Regions from separate parts of the Saccharopolyspora sp. CA-218241 genome, predicted to be linked through region 3. Evidence: riboswitches for the same ligand, from Rfam matches in the RefSeq annotation. Region 3 holds a riboswitch; each other region holds the start of a gene.
The links. A riboswitch is a leader RNA that binds a small molecule or an ion and turns the genes downstream of it on or off. The one in region 3 is predicted to bind glycine.
Positions count from the first base shown of each region.

Region 1: it holds a riboswitch for glycine, as region 3 does, so the genes downstream of both, gcvH (glycine cleavage system protein GcvH) here and gcvP (aminomethyl-transferring glycine dehydrogenase) in region 3, are expected to answer to the same signal.
Region 2: it holds a riboswitch for glycine, as region 3 does, so the genes downstream of both, gcvT (glycine cleavage system aminomethyltransferase GcvT) here and gcvP (aminomethyl-transferring glycine dehydrogenase) in region 3, are expected to answer to the same signal.

Region 1 is NZ_CP191860.1:4,863,086-4,866,971, reverse strand. Features, by position in the region: gene ACQP0T_RS23165 (PucR family transcriptional regulator) at 1-1,150, opposite strand, end outside; glycine riboswitch at 1,248-1,352, shown strand; glycine riboswitch at 1,353-1,447, shown strand; gene gcvH (glycine cleavage system protein GcvH) at 1,498-1,866, shown strand; gene ACQP0T_RS23155 (FKBP-type peptidyl-prolyl cis-trans isomerase) at 2,004-2,330, opposite strand; partial or broken gene ACQP0T_RS23150 (MarR family transcriptional regulator) at 2,459-2,590, shown strand; gene ACQP0T_RS23145 (hypothetical protein) at 2,570-2,788, shown strand; gene ACQP0T_RS23140 (arginase family protein) at 3,023-3,844, shown strand; gene ACQP0T_RS23135 (DUF202 domain-containing protein) at 3,852-3,886, opposite strand, start outside.
Region 2 is NZ_CP191860.1:4,322,242-4,326,127, forward strand. Features, by position in the region: gene ACQP0T_RS20605 (acyl-CoA dehydrogenase family protein) at 1-620, opposite strand, end outside; gene ACQP0T_RS20610 (TetR/AcrR family transcriptional regulator) at 722-1,357, shown strand; glycine riboswitch at 1,487-1,577, shown strand; glycine riboswitch at 1,578-1,688, shown strand; gene gcvT (glycine cleavage system aminomethyltransferase GcvT) at 1,805-2,908, shown strand; gene glyA (serine hydroxymethyltransferase) at 2,933-3,886, shown strand, end outside.
Region 3 is NZ_CP191860.1:2,826,713-2,830,598, forward strand. Features, by position in the region: gene ACQP0T_RS13445 (bifunctional nuclease family protein) at 1-403, shown strand, start outside; gene ACQP0T_RS13450 (MerR family transcriptional regulator) at 625-1,191, shown strand; glycine riboswitch at 1,215-1,315, shown strand; gene gcvP (aminomethyl-transferring glycine dehydrogenase) at 1,489-3,886, shown strand, end outside.

The DNA of each region.
Region 1 (3,886 bases), 2.0 Mb from region 3:
CCGCCAGACCGCTCACCGGGGACGGGCCGCCGACTGCGATCAGCGGTCGATTGGGCGACCGGTCGTCCAGCAGCGCGGCGCGCAGCGCGGGCCATCCGGCGTCGTCGTCGGGGACCACCGCGTAGAGGAGCGTGCCGATCTCGGTCAGCAGGGGACGCTGTCCGACGCCGCGGTCGAGCCGTTCCCACGTCGACAACCGGTGCGCCTCGGCGGGTGCGTCGCCGGAGGCGACGTCGATGGCGACGACCCGGTGCGGCCGGTCGCGCACGGCGAGTTCGTCCGCCGCGGTCCGCCAACCCGCGCGGCCTTCCAGCAGCAACCGGACCTGTTCGGCGGTGCGCTGCCGTTCGGTGTCGGCGAGGGACCGCCAGCGCAGCAGTTGCAGCGCGACCAGCGGCGCGGTCTCGGCGAAGGCGGCCGCCCGTTCCTCGCCGACCTCGTCGGGGACCACCGCCCACATCGACCCGAGCAACTCGCCGCCCACCCGCAGCGCGACGACCAGGCGAGGCAGCGTGCCGTCCTGCTGGGCGGGTACGAAGATCGTCGCGCTGCCCTTGCTGAGCTGCCGGAACGTGCCGCGCGCCCGGAATTTCGCGAGCACGTCGGCGGGCTGGCCGCGTCCCATGATCGTCGACACCCGGGCCGGATCGATCATGTCCTGCCGCGCGGAGTACGCGAGCACCTGCGAGCGGGCGTCCTCGATGGTCACCGGCGCGTCCACCACCTCGGCGACCGCGTCGGCCAACCGGAACAGGTCGTCGCGCCCGCCGCCGCGCGGGTCGCCGTCCGATCCCTCGGCCAGCGCCGCGCGGACCAGCCACACCAGTTGGGCCCACGCGGTCCCGGAACGCACCTCGACCAGCGCGATCTCGGCCCGCTCCGCGGCCGCGACCACGGCCGGCCGCTCGGCCAGCGGTGGTTTGAGCAGCACCGCCGCCGCGTCGAGGTCAGCGCACGCGCGTACCAGTTCCGCGGCGTCGGCACCATCGGTGACCGCCACGCCCAGCACGAGATCCCCCGTTCCGGCGGATGGTCGCTCACCCGGTTCGGCGATGACCACGTCGGTGACGCGGCGCGTCGGGTCCGGAACGACCACCGGGCGCAGCAGGGCCGGGCTCATGCGATCGAGCAGCTCCCGGACGCCGCGCACCCCTGTCCCTTCCTCCGGCCCACCGGGCGGGAGGCATTGACACCCGGGCAGGCGCGATTATCGTTGCTGAGCACGTCGACAATCGCATATCGGCCGATGATCCCGGGCGGGAGAGCCCGTGGCCGCTCACCGAGCGCAACCACGGCGCCGAAGGAGCAAGACTCCCCGCACACTCTCAGGCACCCATGACCGTCCGGGCCAGGCAACTCTGGAAAGCGCGCGTCGACGAGGACGCCCACCCACGGTGCAAGCTGCTCGCGCGGCGAAGCTCTCAGGTTCCGAAACAGAGGGGGAGGCCCAGCACACCCGGGCACCCGCGTGCCCCTGAAGCGATGGAGCCTCCCGAGATGACGCTGCCTGCGAACCTGAGCTACACCGAAGAGCACGAGTGGATCGAGGACCGCGACGAGCTGGTCCGGATCGGCATCACCCAGCACGCGGCCGAGGCCCTCGGCGACATCGTGTACGTGCAGCTCCCCGACGTCGGCGACACGATCGAATCGGGCCAGTCCTGCGGCGAACTGGAGTCCACCAAGTCGGTCAGCGACCTGTTCGCGCCGGTGACCGGCGAGGTGGTCGCCGTCAACGAGGCGGTCGTGGACGATCCCGCGCTGGTCAACGCCGAGCCCTTCGGCAGCGGCTGGCTGCTCGAGGTGCGCGTCACCGCGAGCGGCCCGGTCCTCACCGCCGAGCAGTACGCCGAACTCATCGGCTGACCGGTTCCGGCCTGTTCGCGCGCGAGCAGGGGAACTTTCCTCCCACCGCTCGTGCGGCCGCGCGCGTCCGGCCTCGGTTGGCAGCAGGGGAACCTTCCTGTCACGGGTGAGAGGAAGGTTCCCCTGCTCGCACCTGCTCAGCCGATCCCGACCAGTTCGACCTCGAAGTGCAGGGTCGCGGCGGGCGGGATGACCGGCGGCACGCCGCGGTCGCCGTAGGCCTGGTGGGGCGGGACCACGAGCTTGCGGACGTCGCCGACGCGCATGCCGACGACGCCCTTGTCCCAGCCCTCGATGACGTGCCCTTCGCCGAGCGGGAACACCAGCGGCTCGCCGCGATCCCGCGACGAATCGAACTTGCTCCCGTCGGCCAGCGTGCCGACGTAGTGGACGTGCACGGTGTCGCCCGGCTTCGCCTCGGCGCCGTCGCCCGCGGTGACTTCCTCGATCTGCAGCTCGGCCATGCGGTACCTCCTCTGGTGCAGTCGGCACATCCGATCACACCTCGGCAGGGGCGGCGCGTCCGCGGCTGGTCGATTGTGCGCAGTTGAATTGCGCGCTCCCGTGATCTCGTGGAGTCCTCGGAGTCGCGCTGTCGCTGGACGCCCAACTGTGCTTCGCGCTCTACAGCGCGTCGCGGGCGTTCACGAACCTCTGCCGTCCGCTGCTCGACGGGCTCTCGCTCACCTACCCGCAGTACCTGGTGCTGCTCGTGCTGTGGGAGCGCGAGCAGTTTGTTCGCCGCCGGATACGCGGCCTGCTTCCACAGCGCGCTGCACTGGTCACGCGCAAGGAGGAGGTCCAGCTCACCGACTCGTCGGTCACGGCACGGGTCGGTATCGGCGACAACGGTGCCGACGGGTTCCAGCTCGGCGTGGCACTGGTCGTCTCGGTGCCCGGTGTGGAGCGCGAGCACGGGTAGCGGCTCGTCGAGAGGGCCGACTCGGTGTGCCCGTATTCCAATGCGGTGCGCGGCAACGTCGGCATTCGGCTCGAGGTCGCCTGCCGGTCCGGTTCGTCCGCTTCGGATGTGGCAGCAGGGGAACCTTCCTGTCACCGGTGACAGGAAAGTTCCCCTGCTGTCACCCCCGGTGGTTGCATGGCTATGCGCGGTGAGCAATAGTCATGTCCGGAGTCGGTGAGGGGGAGGACGCCCGTGGCGGTCGTCGAGTTCGCGCAGTGGCAGGCGTCGGCGTCGCCGACCGCGCGCCGGTTGCGCGAGGGTGCTGGGCTGCTGTCCGCGATGCTGCCCAGCGGCACGCCGGTCGCGGTGCCGGTGATGGAAGCCACCGGGGTCACGGGCGAGGGGGTGCACCACGTCGACGTGCTGGCCGCGAACCTCGCCGCCGCGCGGGTGGCGGTCGCCCAGGCGGGTGGCGGTCCGCTGATCACCGTCGGTGGCGACTGCGGCGTGGACCTCGCGCCGGTGGAGGCGGCGCACCGCCGCCACGGCGCGGGCTTGGCGGTGGTGTGGTTCGACGCCCACGCCGATCTGAACACGCCGCGGTCCTCGCCGTCGGGGGCGTTCAACGGCATGGTGCTGCGCACGCTGCTGGGCGAGGGCCCGTCCGGGTTGCTGCCGGAGAACCCGCTGGCCCCTTCGCAGGTCGTGCTGGCCGGGACCCGGGACCTCGACCGGGGCGAGATCGACTGCATCGACGCGCGCGGGATCTCGGTGGTGCCGCCGGAGCAGGTGGCGCGCCCGGACGCGGTGGGCGACGCCGTGCGGGCGGGGACCACGGCGGTGCACCTGCACGTGGACCTCGACGTGCTGGATCCGGACATCGTCGGCTCGGTGGGCACGCCGGTGCCCGGCGGGTTGACGGCCGACGAGCTGCTGTCGTCCGTCGCGGCGCTGGCCGCCCGGTTCGCGGTCGCCGGGCTGACGATCGCGGAGTACCAGCCGACGGATTCGCGGGACCAGGACCTGCTGACCGGATTGGTGCCGAAGCTGGTGTGCTCGGCCGGGTTGGCGTAGCGGTGGGTCAGGACAGCGCGACGTAGACCAGGCCGCAGAACC
Region 2 (3,886 bases), 1.5 Mb from region 3:
GGGCCCATGATGTCGATCGGCTCGGACTTCCAGCCCATGTCGCGGTCGACGAGGAAGCAGGTGACGCCGCCGTCGGCCCCCTTCTCCCGGTCGGTGACCGCGAACACCATCACGAAGTCGGCGTCGATGCCGCCGGTGATGAACGTCTTCTCGCCGTTGACGATCCACTCCGAGCCTTCCTTGCGCGCGGTGGTGCGCAGGTTCTTGGCGTCGGACCCGGCGCCCGGCTCGGTGATCGCGAAGCAGGACTTGCGGGTGCCCTCGATGGTGGGCAGCAGGTACTCCCGCTTCTGCTCCTCGTTGGCGTGGTAGAGGATGTTGTCGGCGTACCCGCCGAACCGGAACGGCACGAAGGTGCGGCCCAGCTCGGCCTCGATGAGCGCCGACATCACGGCGGAGAGGTCCATCCCGCCGTACTCCTCCGGGGTCTGCACGCCCCAGAAGCCCGCCTGCTTGGCCTTGTCCTGGAGCTCCCGCTGCTCGTCCTTGGTGAGGCCGCGCTCGCCGGCGCGCTCCCGGCGCAGCACCTCCGGCTCCAGCGGCACCAGCTCGCGCTGGACGAAGTTGCGAACCCAGTCGCGGATGTCGCGCTCGGTCTCCGACAGCGAGAAGTCGACCATGGGGCTTTCCTTTCCGCGCCCTGTGACTAACGGCGTTAGTTTTATGGGAGTCTAGAACCGCCGCGACGAGGCCCGCAAGGGTGTTCCGAGGAGGAGGGACCGTGCCCCGCCCCAGCAATCCCCTGCTGACGCCGGACCGCATCCGGCTGGCCGGTCTGGAGATCATCGACGAGCTCGGGCTGGAAGCGCTGTCCATGCGGCGGCTCGCCGACCGGCTCGGCGTCAAGGCCGCGTCGCTCTACAACCACGTGCCCGGCAAGGACGAACTGCTGCACGAGATCGCCGACGGCGTGATGCGCGCCGTGGACGTCAGCGGCTTCGAGCAGGACTGGGCGACCGGGCTGCGCACCTGGGCGCGCTCGTTCCGGGCCGCGCTCATCGCGCACCCCCACCTGGTCCCGTTCCTGGCCTCCGGTCCGGCCCGGCGGGAGACCGCGCTGCGCCGCGCCGACGCCGTGCACGGCGGGCTCACCTCGGCGGGCTGGCCGCAGCGGTACGCGACGATGATCGGCGCCTCCACCAAGTACCTGGTGGTCGGCTCGGCGATGGGCTCATTCTCGGCCGGTTTCCCGGACGAGGCGGAGCTCTACGACGAGCGCTTCCCCCACCTGGACCGGGCCCACCTGCTGCGCGAGCACGCGGCCGAGATCGACGCGGACAGCTTCGAGCTCGCACTCACCGCCCTGGTCGACAGCCTGACCCGCCTCCACCACGACCTCACCACCCAGCCCGGCTGAGTCACCCGCACCGCATCGCGATCGGACCACAACACCTTCCACTGAGATCACCCTCGCGTTGTGTTGACTGGCTTCGCGCACCTCCGTAGCGTCCGAATCCGACCGGCCCACAACTCAAGACCGCGCCGACGACGTCGTGCGGGAGAGACCCCAGCGTCACGGGGCGCCGAAGGAGCAATCTCCCCAAGAAACTCTCAGGCACCGGCACCGCGCGACAGCAGGCGAACACGGAGAAAAGCAGGAGCCCCGCTCCTCGCCCACGGTGCAAGCCGCCCGGTGTCCTGGCGCCGGACCGCGGTGAAACTCTCAGGCCAATGACTCCGGGGAGACCCCGACCAGCGCGAACCCGCGCAGGTCGACGTCGGGGTGCCCCGGATAAGGTTGTGCTTCGCGCGGCTGACCGGCCCCTCGTCCGCCGACCCGCGCCCACCAGGAGGAGCCATAGCCATGTCGTCGCCACGACGGACCCTGCTGCACGAGGTGCACGAGTCGCTCGGCGCCACCTTCACCGAGTTCGCGGGCTGGCGGATGCCGCTGCGGTACTCCGGTGACACCGCCGAGCACCACGCCGTGCGCACCGCCGCCGGGCTGTTCGATCTCACCCACATGGGCGAGCTCCGGATCAGCGGCCCGCAGGCCGCCGAGGCCCTGGACCACGCGCTGGTGGCGAAGGCGTCGGGGATCAAGCCGGGCCGCGCCCGCTACACGATGCTCTGCGACGAGCGGGGCGGCGTGCTCGACGACCTCATCGTCTACCGGCTCACCGAGCAGGAGTACCTGGTGGTGGCCAACGCCGCGAACGCCGCGGTGGTCGCCGCCGAGCTCGCCGAGCGCGTCGGCGGGTTCGACGCCGAGTTCGCCGACGTCTCCGAGGAGTACGCGCTGCTGGCGGTGCAGGGACCCCGCGCCGCCGCGATCCTGGCCCCGCTGACCGACACCGACCTCACCGAGGTCAAGTACTTCGCCGGCTACCGGAGCGCGGTGGCCGGTCACCCGGTGCTGCTGGCCCGCACCGGTTACACCGGCGAGGACGGCTTCGAGCTGTTCACCGCGCCGGGCGACGCGGCGGCCATCTGGCAGGCGCTGACCGAGGCGGGCGCCGAGCACGAGCTGCGGCCCGCCGGGCTGTCCTGCCGGGACACGCTGCGGCTGGAGGCCGGGATGCCGCTGCACGGCCACGAGCTCTCCACCGAGCTGACCCCGTTCCACGCCAACCTGGGCCGGGTGGTCAAGCTCGACAAGCCGGGCGACTTCGTCGGCAAGGCGGCGCTGGCCGCGGTCGCCGAGCAGCCCACCGCCCGCACCCTGGTCGGGCTGACCACCGACCAGCGCCGCGCTCCCCGGCACGGCTACCGGGTCCTCGACGACGCGGGCACCGAGGTCGGCGAGGTCACCAGCGGTGCGCCGTCGCCGACGCTGGGGCACCCGGTGGCGATGGCCTACGTGGACCGGGCGCACAGCGCGCCGGGCACCGCGCTGCAGGTGGACATCCGGGGCAGGACCGCGCCCGTGGAGGTCGTCGAGCTCCCCTTCTACCGCCGCAACGCCTGAGAGATCACTACAGGAGGCAACACCATGTCGACACCTGACCTGTTCAACGACCAGCTCGCCGCGGTCGACCCCGAGGTGGCGGCGGCGGTCGGTGCCGAGTTGAACCGCCAGCAGGCGACGTTGGAGATGATCGCTTCGGAGAATTTCGCGCCGCGGTCGGTGCTGGAGGCGCAGGGTTCGGTCCTGACCAACAAGTACGCCGAGGGCTATCCGGGCAAGCGGTACTACGGTGGCTGCGAGCACGTCGACGTGGTCGAGCGGCTGGCCATCGACCGGGTCAAGGCGTTGTTCGGTGCGGAGTACGCCAACGTCCAGCCGCACTCGGGGGCGCAGGCCAACGCCGCGGCGATGTTCGCGCTGCTCAAGCCGGGTGACACCATCATGGGTCTGGATCTGGCGCACGGTGGTCACCTGACCCACGGGATGAAGATCAATTTCTCCGGCAAGCTGTACAACGTGGTGCCCTACACGGTGCGCGACGACGACCACCGGGTCGACATGGACGAGGTCGCCCGCCTGGCCCGGGAGAACCGGCCGCAGCTCATCGTCGCGGGCTGGTCGGCCTACCCGCGGCAGCTCGACTTCGCCCGGTTCCGCGAGATCGCCGACGAGGTCGGCGCCTATCTGATGGTCGACATGGCGCACTTCGCCGGGCTGGTGGCCGCCGGGCTGCACCCGAACCCGGTGCCGCACGCCCACGTGGTCACCACGACCACGCACAAGACCCTCGGCGGTCCGCGCGGCGGGGTGATCCTGTCCGCCGACACCGCGCTGGCCAAGAAGTTCAACTCCGCGGTGTTCCCCGGGCAGCAGGGCGGGCCGCTGGAGCACGTGATCGCGGGCAAGGCGGTGTCGTTCAAGGTCGCGGCCTCGGCGGAGTTCGCCGACCGGCAGCGCCGCACCGTGGCCGGGGCCAAGCTGCTCGCCGAGCGGCTCCAGGCCGACGACGCCCGCTCCGCCGGGATCTCCCTGGTCTCC
Region 3 (3,886 bases):
GACCAGCGGTGACCGCTACTTGCCGATCTGGATCGGATCGGTCGAGGCGACGGCGATCGCGCTGGAGCAGCAGGGGGTGCGACCGGCGAGGCCGTTGACCCACGACCTGCTCAAGGACGTCATCGGCGCGCTGGGGCGGGACTTGGAGCAGGTGCGGATCACCGACCTGCAGGAGGGCACCTTCTTCGCCGAGCTGGTGTTCGACGGCGATGTGCGGGTCTCGGCGCGGCCGAGCGACTCGGTGGCGCTGGCGCTGCGCATCGGCGTCCCGATCCATGCCGACGAATCCGTGCTCGACGAGGCGGGCTTGATCATCCCGGACGAGCAGGAGGACGAAGTGGAGAAGTTCCGCGAGTTCCTCGACTCGGTGTCGCCGGAGGACTTCCGCGGCGCCGACACCTGACGTTCGCCCGGAGAGCGGCTTCCCGACCCCCGCGAACGCCTTCGCGGGGGTCGGCTCGTCGGGTCACCCGCGCGTCGCGTTGACCTGCCCACCGGACCGGCCTACCGTCGGATGATGCGAATTGCTCCGGTGTGATTCCGCCGGTGAGCAGGGGTTCGCGGTCCCGGATCGTCGACCCGGGAACCGGTGGTCGGCTCCGTGCCGGACGAGGGGAGGCAGGCGTGGTCGAGGAAGCACCCGGCGAGGATGCTGCCCGAGGTCGGGACGAGCCGGCGCCTGACGCCGCGCTGCCCGACGAGCTCGTCGGCTACCGGGGCCCCGCTGCCTGCCAGATCGCCGGCATCACCTACCGCCAGCTCGACTACTGGGCCCGCACCAAGCTGGTCCGCCCCTCGATAAGGAGCGCCGCCGGGTCGGGCTCGCAGCGCCTCTACTCGTTCAAGGACATCCTGGTCCTCAAGGTCGTCAAGCGCCTGCTGGACACCGGCGTCTCGCTGCACAACATCCGGGTCGCGGTGGACCACCTGCGCCACCGCGGGGTCGAGGACCTCGCCCGCCTGACCCTGTTCAGCGATGGCACCACGGTCTACGAGTGCACCTCCCCGGAGGAGGTCGTCGACCTGCTCCAGGGTGGTCAGGGCGTGTTCGGCATCGCGGTCAGCGGTGCCGTCCGGGAGATCAGCGGCACCATCCACGAGTTCCCGGCCGAGCGGGCGGACGGTCTGGTGTCCGAACCCGCCGTGGGTGACGAACTGGCCCGTCGCCGGAGGGACCGGCAGACCGGCTGATCGGGTAGGCTTCGCGGCATCGTCGACCCCGTGCGGGAGAGTCCGGCAAGGCTACGGCCGAGTCGGCGCCGAAGGAGCAACCCTCCCCGACAACCTCTCAGGCCCACCGGACCGCACGGGCGAGATACCTCTGGAAAGAGGGCGCACCACAGCCGTGGTGCCGTCCCGCCGACGGTGCAAGCCCGGTCCGCCGGGTGAAGCTCTCAGGCGTTCGCGCTGCGAACAGTGACAGAGGGGGAGAGCGGAGCAGTCCGCTGCCCGCCCCCTGTGTTCGCCGCGATGAGTGAGGTGTTGGCGATGACCGAAGTGAACCACGACCGCATTCCGATCGCCGCGCTGGAGCACGGCACGCCGTTCGCCGACCGGCACGTCGGCCCGCGGCCCGCCGAGCTGGCCCGGATGCTCGACGTGATCGGCGTGGGCTCGCTGGAGGAGCTGGGCCAGCGCGCGGTACCCGACGGCGTCCGCGAGCGCGACCTGGCGCTGGCGCTGCCCGACCCGGCCAACGAGGCGGACGCGCTGGCCGAGCTGCGCGCGCTGGCCGACCGCTGCGCGCCGCACACCGAGATGATCGGCCTCGGCTACCACGGCACCACGACGCCGCCGGTGATCCTGCGCAACGTGCTGGAGAACCCGGCCTGGTACACCGCCTACACGCCGTACCAGCCGGAGATCTCGCAGGGCAGGCTGGAAGCGCTGCTGAACTTCCAGACGGTGGTCGCCGACCTCACCGGGGTCCCGCTGGCCAACGCCTCGATGCTGGACGAGTCCACCGCCGCCGCCGAGGGCATGACCCTGGTCCGCCGCGCGGGCAAGGCGAAGTCCGCCGTGTTCGTCGTCGACGCCGATGCCCTGCCGCAGACCATCGAGGTGGTGCGGACCCGCGCCGAGCCGCTGGGCATCGAGGTGGTCGTCGCCGACCTCTCCGCCGGGGCCGCCGGGCTGCCGGACGGCGAGTTCTTCGGTGCCCTGCTGGCCTACCCGGGCGCCTCCGGGGCGGTGCGGGACCAGGAGGAGCTCATCGCCGAGGTCCACCGGCGCGGCGCGATGGCCGTGGTCTCGGCGGACCTGCTCGCCCTGACCCTGCTGCGCCCGCCGGGCGAGGTCGGCGCCGACGTGGTGGTGGGCACCACCCAGCGCTTCGGCGTGCCGATGGGCTTCGGCGGCCCGCACGCCGGATACATGGCGGTCCGCAAGGGCCTGGAGCGCCAGCTCCCGGGCAGGCTGGTCGGGGTCAGCGTGGACGCGGGCGGTGACCTGGCCTACCGGCTGGCCCTGCAGACCCGCGAGCAGCACATCCGGCGGGAGAAGGCGACCAGCAACATCTGCACCGCGCAGGTGCTGCTCGCCGTGGTGGCCTCGATGTACGCCGTCTACCACGGACCCGAGGGGCTGCGGGCGATCGCCACCCGCGCGCACCGGTTCGCCGCGCTCCTGGCCGAGCAGCTCCGCCGCGGCGGGGTCGAGGTGGTGCACGGCGGGTTCTTCGACACCGTGGTGGCCGCGGTGCCGGGGGCCGCCGACGAGGTGGTGGCCCGCGCCCGGCGCGGCGGGATCAACCTGCGCCGGGTGGACGCCGACCACGTCGGCGTGAGCTGCGACGAGACCACGACCCGGGAGCACCTCGCGGTGGTGTTCGAGGCGTTCGGCCTGAACTCCGGGGCGCTGGTCGGCCTGGACGAGCTCGACGCCGCCACGCCCGACGCGCTGCCCACCGCGCTGCGGCGCACCTCCGAGTACCTGACCCACCCGGTGTTCCACACCCACCGGTCGGAGACCGCGCTGCTGCGCTACCTGCGGCGACTCTCGGACAAGGACATCGCGCTGGACCGCAGCATGATCCCGCTGGGCTCGTGCACCATGAAGCTCAACGCGACCGCGGAGATGGAGCCGATCACCTGGCCGCAGTTCTCCGCGCTGCACCCGTTCGCCCCGGCCGAGGACGCGGCCGGGCTGCTCGAGGTGGTCGCCGACCTGGAGCGGTGGCTGGCCGAGGTCACCGGCTACGACGCGGTGAGCCTTCAGCCGAACGCGGGCAGCCAGGGCGAGTTCGCCGGGCTGCTGGCCATCCGCGCCTACCACCACGCCCGTGGTGAAGCGCAGCGCGACGTGTGCCTGATCCCGGCCAGCGCGCACGGCACCAACGCCGCCAGCGCGGTGATGGCGGGGTTGCGCGTGGTCGTGGTGCGCTGCGACGACGCGGGCAACATCGAGCTGGACCACCTGCGCGAACTCGTCGCGGAGCACGCCGCCGACCTGGCCGCGATCATGATCACCTACCCGTCCACGCACGGCGTCTACGAGGACACCGTGCGCGAGGTGTGCGGACTCGTGCACCGCGGCGGCGGCCAGGTCTACGTCGACGGCGCGAACCTCAACGCGCTGATCGGCCTGGCGCGGATGGGCGAGTTCGGGGCGGACGTCTCGCACCTGAACCTGCACAAGACGTTCTGCATCCCGCACGGCGGCGGCGGGCCGGGCGTGGGGCCGATCGGCGTCCGGGAGCACCTCGCGCCGTTCCTGCCCAACCACCCGTTGCAGCCCGCGGCGGGTCCCGAGACGGGGGTGGGGCCGATCAGCGCCGCGCCCTGGGGCAGCGCTTCCATCCTGCCCATTTCGTGGGCCTACATCCGCATGATGGGCGGTGACGGCTTGCGCCGGGCCACCCTCACGGCGGTCGCCGCGGCCAACTACG